3 regions of the Fusibacter fontis genome follow, and region 3 is predicted to be linked to each of the others. Evidence: riboswitches for the same ligand, from Rfam matches in the RefSeq annotation. Region 3 holds a riboswitch; each other region holds the start of a gene.
The links. A riboswitch is a leader RNA that binds a small molecule or an ion and turns the genes downstream of it on or off. The one in region 3 is predicted to bind S-adenosylmethionine.
Positions count from the first base shown of each region.

Region 1: another riboswitch for S-adenosylmethionine. It lies ahead of ACZ41W_RS00420 (hypothetical protein); the one in region 3 lies ahead of metF (methylenetetrahydrofolate reductase [NAD(P)H]).
Region 2: another riboswitch for S-adenosylmethionine. It lies ahead of metK (methionine adenosyltransferase); the one in region 3 lies ahead of metF (methylenetetrahydrofolate reductase [NAD(P)H]).

Region 1 is NZ_AP042445.1:96,609-99,897, forward strand. Features, by position in the region: gene ACZ41W_RS00410 (sigma-70 family RNA polymerase sigma factor) at 1-141, shown strand, start outside; gene ACZ41W_RS00415 (hypothetical protein) at 785-1,072, shown strand; SAM riboswitch class I at 1,533-1,621, shown strand; gene ACZ41W_RS00420 (hypothetical protein) at 1,703-2,014, shown strand; gene istB (IS21-like element helper ATPase IstB) at 2,133-2,909, opposite strand; gene istA (IS21 family transposase) at 2,899-3,289, opposite strand, start outside.
Region 2 is NZ_AP042445.1:2,562,072-2,565,360, forward strand. Features, by position in the region: gene ACZ41W_RS11465 (hypothetical protein) at 1-707, shown strand, start outside; SAM riboswitch class I at 848-950, shown strand; gene metK (methionine adenosyltransferase) at 1,067-2,260, shown strand; gene recD2 (SF1B family DNA helicase RecD2) at 2,392-3,289, shown strand, end outside.
Region 3 is NZ_AP042445.1:361,463-364,751, reverse strand. Features, by position in the region: gene ACZ41W_RS01505 (hypothetical protein) at 1-557, opposite strand, end outside; gene metF (methylenetetrahydrofolate reductase [NAD(P)H]) at 577-1,479, opposite strand; SAM riboswitch class I at 1,578-1,686, opposite strand; gene ACZ41W_RS01495 (ABC transporter ATP-binding protein) at 1,778-3,289, opposite strand, start outside.

The sequences.
Region 1 (3,289 bases), 260 kb from region 3:
AGGAAAGTATACGATTTATATATACGGGGTATGTCATATAAAAATATTTCAGGAGAATTAGGAACTTCTATAAAATCTGTTGATTCAGCAATCACAAGAATCAGGCAAAAAGTTCGGATAGTTGTAGATAGCAGGGAATGATTGTTGAATTGTAATATTTTGTATGACAAATCAGAACGTGTGATTTGAAATTGCTTTGTTTTATAAATTTGTAGTTAAGCATTAAAAACAATTATAATGGATGCTGAAATCGTTAAGAGTTAATTGATGGTTATAAAAATAGATCACTCAACTGTAATTATATGGAAAAATCAAATGGTACAAGCCAAAAAACAACTACAATTATGTTTGGTTTAATTTTTTTATCGGTATGTGAGTTTAGCCAATTCATTTAATGAAAGAATAAAATTAATTATATTTTTAGATATAAGTGATATGTTTGTAATAGGACTCATCACAAGCTTTAATTCCCATCCCCTTATATGACTTGTTTCGTTGGGTTTTACTATTTTTTCATGCTCTGATATGCTCATTCAATTAGATAATTCGCGATCAGACGAAAGTTCTTTTGTTATTCACCAGCTGAATTTGGATCTAATTCGATTATGAAAGTGACATAGTGTCTTTAGATACCGTATTTAATTGCAGTAAATAGTTTGTTTAACGGCTTAGATATTAATAAATAATAGCAAGTTTTAGCTTATATCATCTTAAAAGGCAATAAATAAAGTTATTAAATAGAGTTATAGTGAACTAAAACAAAAATAATTTAAGGAGAATAGTTATGTCAAAATTAATATACGGAAAGAATAATCAAGTTGTGTTTAATAACGAGTTAGAAAAAAAAGAAGCATTCGAGTACCTGATTAACTCGGAAAATGTAGATATTTATGTTCATGAAGACAATCAAAATCAAGGTGCGTGGACATCTGAAGAGCGTATTCATTTCAAGAAAGAAGAAGGTATTCCGGATTGTTTGAAAAGACAAATTACAGCTGGTAGACCAGGTTTGTATGGTAGAATTAACTGCAAAGAGTTATGTGATGAACTTCGTGCTTTAAGGAAAAAGTGAAATAAATTAATAATAATTTTTTTATATTTTACAAACTTACAATTTTTTTTAGTGAAGGCATTGATTATATCCTAAATTTAGGACTATTTACGGATTCTTTATTTCTTAAAAAAAGAGTATGTTCAGTTTCATAAAACTTCTTATTTAGTAGCAGTGTATATGCTGTATTTTAAATCATAATTGTTTATACAATTTATATGAGTTAAACGTACTCGAAGAAATAAGGACTAAGTCTATAGAGAATAGTATAGGTAATTTGATTTCGTCGTATGGATGAAAATGTTTGTTTTTGTCTATTTAACCGTTTATGCAATGAAATAACTGTATTCTTTATAATTATACACAAATAAAAGAAATTTCAGCAAAATCTAAAATTGTACAATGGATTTTCAAGTATATATAGTTATAAAAGTTCTTGCATTCCAACCATTGATTTGGTAAACTTATGATAGTTTAATAACGCTTATCAAGAGTTGTGGTAGAGAGTTAGCTCAGTGACCGCACACCAACCTACAGTATGTAAGGTGGTAATGCTAACATCGATAAGGAGAGATCAGAGCCTCCTTAAGGGCTTTTTTTTATGCCCAATTTTTGATAGAGAAAATTTAATAAATTTAGGAGGAATGTAAAATGAGTAAAGAGTATGATGGAAAGTTTAGAGTTAGAGGTGGTGTAGGTTATGCGAGCGCTATGTTTAGAGTAGGTGCACATCCTGGAACGTATTCTCGTAGTTTGGGTGAAGACGTAATTCAGAAGATGAATTTGTCACAATCGGTTAAAATAGCAGATTTAGAGGAATACTTTATCCTGACAATTGAGGATCGACCAATGATTTTAAAGTCCTATGATTTTGTGGAAGAAAAGCGATGTGAAGATGTGTTCGCCTTTGAAAAATGGTTGGAATCGACCATAACAGATTTGGTACAAGCAATGAATAAATGATATTTTAAGTGTAATAAAAATTAAGCAAAATAGTGAATATTCCTATTCGGTGGAGCCTCAGTTCCGGTGTGGCGTGAGCCACTTGTCCGGAACCATTGAGCCACCAGCGAGTTTTTAGTTATTCGCTTAATCGTTTATCTAGACCATAGACTTCTCGCATGGATAAATCTTTTGTAGGGTCTACACTTTCGATGTTTATCTTGTATGAATCATGTACGATGCGATCTAGTATTGCATCTGCTAAAGGTGAATCATCTCCACCAAGTTGATCATACCAACCTTCGTGTCGGTATTGTGAACAGAAGATTGTAGATGAGTGTTTTCTTCTTCTGTGCAAAAGTTCAAATATGTCTTTTGCTTCCGTAGCTGTAGGTTTTAATAGCAACCATTCATCAATAATCAGCAGCAAAGGATTAGAATATTTTGCCATTACTTTTTTATAGGTACCTTCGTTTCTTGAATGTTCAAGATCAAGAAGTAAGTCAGGAAGTCGCACATATTGTGTTTTAAACTTATGTTTACAGGCTTCCATGCCAAAAGCATTAGCAAGATATGTTTTGCCACTTCCAGTCGCACCTGTTATAAATATATTTCTAAATTCAGCTATATACTCACAAGTTGCAAGACGTTTAATCAAGTCTTTGTTGATTTTTCGACCTGAGGAATAATTAATATCTACGATACTTGCGCCGGGTTGTTCAAACTCTGCATTTTTTATCAAACGATACAGTCGATTATTTTTCCTTCTTGTGTACTCAATATCAACCATCATTCCAATACGATCTTCAAAATCAATATCTTTCATTTGAGGATCGGTAATTTGTTGACGATAAGCATCTGCCATTGCGGTTAATCGCATTTCTATAAGTTTATCAATAGTCGAATTATTTATCATTATTTTTACCTCCATAGTAGTTAGATCCGCGTGTTACACCGAATTTGTTCTTTACGATCTGCTCAGGTATAGGCTTTGGCTTATCAAGTATCCTAGCGGCAAGAATATTTTTGATACTCTTGTAACTTGGACTCGAAGTATAACTCAAAGCTTTTTCACAAGCTGCTTCAAGGCTTTCTTCAGAATGTCTCTCGGCTAGCCTGAGTAATCCCATGCAGCTTTTATAGGTTTGTTGCTCCACGCGACTGGAGGCAAGAATAGCGCTGATAACTTTATGTGTATGTGTGCCAATTTGTTCGGCCCATTTTCTAAAGCGATCGCCATTCCATTCAAGATACTTTTGATGATCTAGAGGCATATGCTCCAAGATGGTACTGTAT
Region 2 (3,289 bases), 1.1 Mb from region 3:
ATACAGAACTACTGAATTATCTATTGATGCGGATTGTCGGGTGTGATGTTGAGGCCATACGTCATTTGATGACAGATCAGCTGCTCATCGAAAACACGACTTTTTTTGAACAGCCCTATACGCTGATTAAAAACACCAATTTTTTGCTCCGTGATGAACAAGAAAGAACGACGTACCGAACGGAGTCAGTGGTGGATTACGAAGAGCGGTATCGAATTGTGGTATTTGAAGTTCAAATTGACAAATCCCAAAAACGCGTGTGTGCGATAGAAAAACTCGAAGAACTGACGATTAGCAGCATTGAAGCTAGTTTTAATCTTAATCGACCTGAGTATATTATCGTGACACAGTTAAAAGATGCCTTTTTTGAGAGAAAATTTGTTCAGGATAATCCTGAGATGATGCGTCAAAGTTATTATCAAGGACAATTATTTATTGAGTTTAATGCACATAACGACCACGTTAAGGAGAATCCTTATCTGTTAAACGGGGACATTTATGCCATGTATTTTTTCACACGAAACCGTCAGCTGCTCATTGCTTCATTTTCAGAAGATAATTTGAAGTCGATTGATGCCGTTTTAAGGGAAAAACATGCGTATGAAGAAAGTCTTCATTTCGTGTGTGAGATCAAAACAGACGATCCAGTCATCTTTGATTTCATCAATAGTCATTATGAAAATTTATTTGATTTTTTAGCACAGTAGCTGGGCTGTCGAGGCGTTGGAAAAACTGAGTTTAGTTATACTAAACTCCAAAGCACATAAAAATAAGTCAAAAAAATATGATTTTTGTGTTGTACAAGCTTCAGATGTGTGCTATTATGGTCAAGTAAATTTAATAGTAATCCTTATCAAGAGAGATGGAGGGAATAGGCCCTATGAAGTCCAGCAACCGGTTATACACGGTGCTAAATCCTACGGGTAGTACGGATACCTGGAAGATGAGATTGTAATAAAACACACCCTCTTCTTGCGAAGAGGTTTTTTTTATGCCTACGATTCATCAAATGCGATAAAAGGATTGAACTGCTTATGCAGTACTAAAACTTATGGAGGTGTTTTATATGTCTAGAAAAAGATTGTTTACTTCTGAATCGGTGACTGAGGGTCACCCAGATAAAATTTGTGACCAAATTTCAGATGCTATTTTGGATGCTATTTTCACTCAAGATCCAACCGCTCGTGTTGCTTGTGAAACCTCTGTTACAACAGGGTTGGTGCTCGTTGCTGGAGAGATCACGACGAATTGCTATGTAGATATCCAAGGCATCGTACGTTCTACGATTAAAGAAATTGGCTACACAAGAGCAAAATATGGTTTTGACGGCGATACTTGTGGCGTGCTTGTTGCAATTGACAAGCAATCAGATGATATTGCAATGGGCGTTAACCAAGCGCTTGAAAGCAAAGAAGGCAGCATGAAAGATGCTGTTGAAGCAATTGGAGCAGGCGACCAAGGGATTATGTTTGGTTTTGCTTGTGATGAAACTGAAGAACTCATGCCGCTTCCTATTTCTTTAGCACACAGATTGGCGAAAAGATTATCTGAAGTGAGAAAAAACGGCACATTAAAATATTTAAGACCAGATGGAAAAACTCAAGTAACGGTTGAGTACGATGAAAATGGTCGACCATCGAGAATTGATACCGTTCTTATTTCAACACAACACAGTGCAAAAGTCACAAGAGAGCAAATTGAAGCGGATTTAATTGAGCATGTTATCAAACCGATTATTCCTGCAGATTTATTTGTGAATACAAGAATTCTTGTGAATCCAACTGGCCGATTTGTAATCGGTGGACCTCAAGGAGATGCAGGTTTAACAGGCCGTAAAATCATCGTAGATACTTACGGTGGCTATGCAAGACATGGCGGTGGTGCTTTCTCGGGTAAAGACCCAACAAAAGTAGACCGTTCTGCGGCTTATGCGGCAAGATACGTAGCAAAAAACATCGTTGCAGCTGGTTTAGCTTCAAAATGTGAAATTGAACTTGCTTATGCAATCGGCGTTGCGCATCCAGTATCTATATTGGTAGAAACTTTTGGCACTGCGAAAGTATCGGAAGATTTAATTGCGGATTTAGTAGATAAACACTTCGACTTAAGACCAGGCGCAATTATCAACAACCTTGGATTAAGAAGACCAATCTACAAACAAACAGCAGCTTACGGTCACTTCGGTAGAACAGATGTTGAATTGCCTTGGGAAAAAACAGACAAAGCAGACATTCTTAGAAGTGAAGCTTTCGGTAAATAATATCATTCATTCAACACAATTTATTTAACACAGAGCAGAAACAATTCACCTTGTTTCTGCTTTTTTCATGTCTTAGAAGCACGAATTATGATAAAATATGAACATAAGTTCGGGAAAAGTCGAGGCATATTATGCAATCACAAGAGGATAAGATCATATACGAAGGCGTCGTATACGACATCATTTATTATAATGAAGAAAATGGGTATGTCATCGCCATTATGGAAGTAGATGACGAACTCCTCAGCATCAAAGGGACTGTCCCTTTTATTCGAGAAGGGGATCGCATGCGCGTTTGGGGTAAGCTTGAAGTGCACGCATTTTATGGAGAACAGCTCAACGTCGAGTATGCAGAACATATTCGACCAACTGAATCGGATGAAATTTACCGGTATTTAGCGTCGGGCATTATCAAGGGAATTGGAGATACCACCGCTCAACTATTGGTAGAAGCATTTGGGACACGTACATTGGACGTCATCCAAAATAGTCCTGATGAACTGATCCGAATTCCGGGAATTGGTCCGAAAAAACTCGAGCAAATTGTTCAGTCTTATAAAGAACAATATGAACTCAGAGATTTTGTCATGTATTTTCAAGGACTCAATTTATCTGTGAACATGGCGATGCGCATTTATAAACGATTTGGTTATGAAGCCATCATTAAAATTCAGAAAAACCCATACATACTTGCAGATGAAATGGTCGGGGTTGGGTTTAAACAAGCGGATCAAATTGCCATGAAGCTTGGCATTGACTTCCATTCGCCATTTCGAATTGCATCCGGCATGACGTATATTCTCAATTACGAGGCCACAAGTGGACATACGTATTGCGAAAAGCAATTTTTATTAAAGCGTACGCAGCAAGAACTCTCCGTCAATATGGAAGAAGTTAGTCAAGAGCTTGAGCAAATGGTCATATCGGGACAGGTATTTGTCGAGCAAATGGAAAATGATGTCGTTGCCGTTTATTTACCAAGTTTATATTATGCGGAGCAACAAGTGGCAGGTAAACTCTATCAGCTTG
Region 3 (3,289 bases):
TCCAGTCCTAAATATTCCCCAAGGATCTTTTGAGCGGATAACTTCAAATCTCCATACCCGGGACTATATCTTTGACTTGTATAACGTCCATTTTCACGTGAGACAGTCGCAATTTGATCTTGACACCAATCACAATAGGCATCTACAATAACGGATGCGCATGCATCTGCAACAACGCCAACAGATGGCGACAAATGCATTTGTGCTTGTATCCACTGTGAAATGTCTTTTCCAATCGTAACTGCGACCATGTAAAGGCTATCTGATGGAGTAATTGTCCTCGCTAAATCACTGGAAACAATAGAATCTACCGCCACTCCTTCTGAACTTAGTAGTGTAAGTTCATCCTCTTTGATTGATATATCACATTTAACGATCTGGTGTTTAAAATTTGCACGCTTTAAGCATTCACGTACACCTGTTTGAATAAACGCCAGTTGTTCTTCATTTGCAGAATCCCCTTTAAAATGAAGGTACCTTAGAATCGTTTCACTGGAAATATAAGGTTGAATCATCTCTTTGATAGATTCATGAGCATTCAATTGAATCGTTCTCATATTCACCGCCACAATCGATCTATTTTTGTACCAATTGGCACGTATCAGATGTCGTTAATTTTAAAATGGAACCTAAATTTTGGACAATCCTCTTTGCAACTTCAGGCTTATTCATCACATATAAGTGAATCCCATCAACACCATTTGAAAGCAGTTCCACGATTTGATCACATGCATATGAGATTCCCGCATCCTTTAATGCTTCAGGATGATTTTCGTACTTGTTTAAAATGCGTTTAAATTTATCCGGTAATGTCGCACCACTTAGCTGAACCATTCGCTCAATTTGAACTTTGTTTAGAGCCGGCATGATTCCCACCGTTATCGGCACATTGATGTCCAAACTTCTCGCTTCATGTTCGAAAGACGTGTACTTTGAGTTGTCAAAAAATAATTGCGTCACCAAAAAATCCACACCACATGTCACTTTTTCTTTTAAGTGAATCAAGTCAGTTGTAAGGCTTCTCGCTTCAATATGCCCTTCTGGATAACAAGCTGCTCCAATGCCAAAATCCCCAATACTTTTGATATACGCAATCAAATCGGATGCATATAAAAAATCACCTTTAGATGCATTGAGTTCTGGTTGAATATCTCCTCGCAATGCTAAAATATTCTCGAGGTTTTTAGCTTCAAACTGTTTTAAAATAGCTTGAATATCTGATTTTGAAGCATTTACACTGGTTAGATGCGCAAGTGCTTCGATTTGATAATCGTTTTTAATCTTCGCAGCAATTTCCACTGTATTCATCTGGCGTTCAGTTCCAGCTGCGCCATATGTCACACTGATATAATCTGGACTTAAGAGTGCGAGTTCATCGATCGTCCGATACAGACTTTTCACATCACCTTCGCGCTTGGGCGGAAAAATTTCAAAAGATAGAACCGGTCGGCTTTGACCAAATAAATGGCTAATTTTCATCAAGTACTCCTTTTTTGAATGATTTACCTTTCCAAAGAGCGAATTTAACGTTCAAAAAAACGTCGCTTGGGAAAGCGACGTTTATAAGATCTTTCACTCTCTCATCTTTCATTTCTTACGAAATGCAGGAATTGGCACCTTGCATCAAATGGGATGCAGGTTGCTGGGCGTCATGGAGCCTGGTCTCTCGGCCTCTCTGGATAAGGAATTTATTCAATTGTATTGTATCATTCACTAGAACGATTGTTGATATGTTAGCACAATTTTTTTTAAGATGCAATACCTTCAACTAAATTTTTTATGCACTTACACGTTCACTAGAGGATTTAGAAGATTCTTTTTTATTGAGAATTTCCATTTCACCTTCTTCAATAAACTGATTCGAGTAGAGTTCATAGTAATGCCCACGTCTATTCATCAGTTCTGCGTGATTGCCTTTTTCGATTACCTGACCTTTTTCAATGACTAAGATAACATCCGCATTGCGAATTGTCGACAGACGGTGTGCAATGATAAAGCTCGTTCGATTCGAAAGTACGCGATCAATAGCATGTTGAATTTTTGCTTCAGTTTCCGTATCAATGGATGAAGTTGCTTCATCGAGGAAGAATAAACTCGGTTTCGCAATAATTGCTCTTGCGAATGAAATCAGTTGTTTCTCACCAGTTGATAACATTGCTCCACTTTCACCAACTTCAGTATCATATCCTTTTTCAAGTTTCATAATAAAATCATGTGCATTGACTGTAATCGCTGCTTCAACAATTTCATCATCTGTTGCATCCAGTTTACCGTATCGAATGTTCTCGCGAATGGTTCCACTAAATAGATGTGGCGCTTGTAGTACGTAACCTATATTAGAATGCAACCAGCTTTGCGAACGTTCTTTATAATCTTTTCCATCAATGAGGATTTGGCCAGCTGTCGGCTCATAGAAACGACACGCCAAATTGACAATAGTACTCTTACCCGAGCCCGTCTCTCCAACTAAAGCAACGGTTTGACCTTTTCTTACTTTTAAGTTAAAGTCTTTTAAAATATACTCGCCTTCTTTATACCAGAAGTCGACATTTTTAAACTCTACTTCACCATAGATAGATTCCCAGTTTTCAGTCTTTAAATGGTAATGATCCCCATAAATTTTTTGTACAAAATCACTTTCCGTAATCTCTTCTGGCTCGTTGATGAGCGACATCACTCTTTCCGCTGCTGCTTGTGCGCTGATCATCTCTGTATAAATTCTAGATAGTTCTAAAACTGGATCAAAGAATTGACGTGCATAGGTAATGAAGAGCATCAATGTCCCATAAGTAATCACTGAATTCATGACAAACTTACTTCCAAAGTATAATGTCAGTACAGTCCCAATCGCCGAAATAAATAACGCCATTGGCATGTACCCTGCAGAAAGTGTACCCGCTCTGACAGAAGTACGTTTCATATCTCGAGTAACCTCTCCAAACTCTTCGCGATTGAGTTCTTCTCTTACAAGCGTCTTCGTCGTTTTTGCGCCTACGATGCCATCATTGTATAACCCTGTAATCTTTGAGTTGATTTTGCGAACATTTCGGTAAGAAACGAGCATTTTCTTCTCAAAGAACACGCTGATAAATGCAAGGAGCGGCAATGTTACTAATGTCACAACTGCCAGTTTCCAGTTAACAACTAACATTACCACTGAAACACCTGCCATCATGGCAATTCCCCAAACGAGGTCAACAAGCCCCCATGCAAGAGTTTCAGAGATTTTGGTTGAATCAGATGTCGTCCTTGCGATCATCCAACCTACTGCATTTTTATCATAATAACT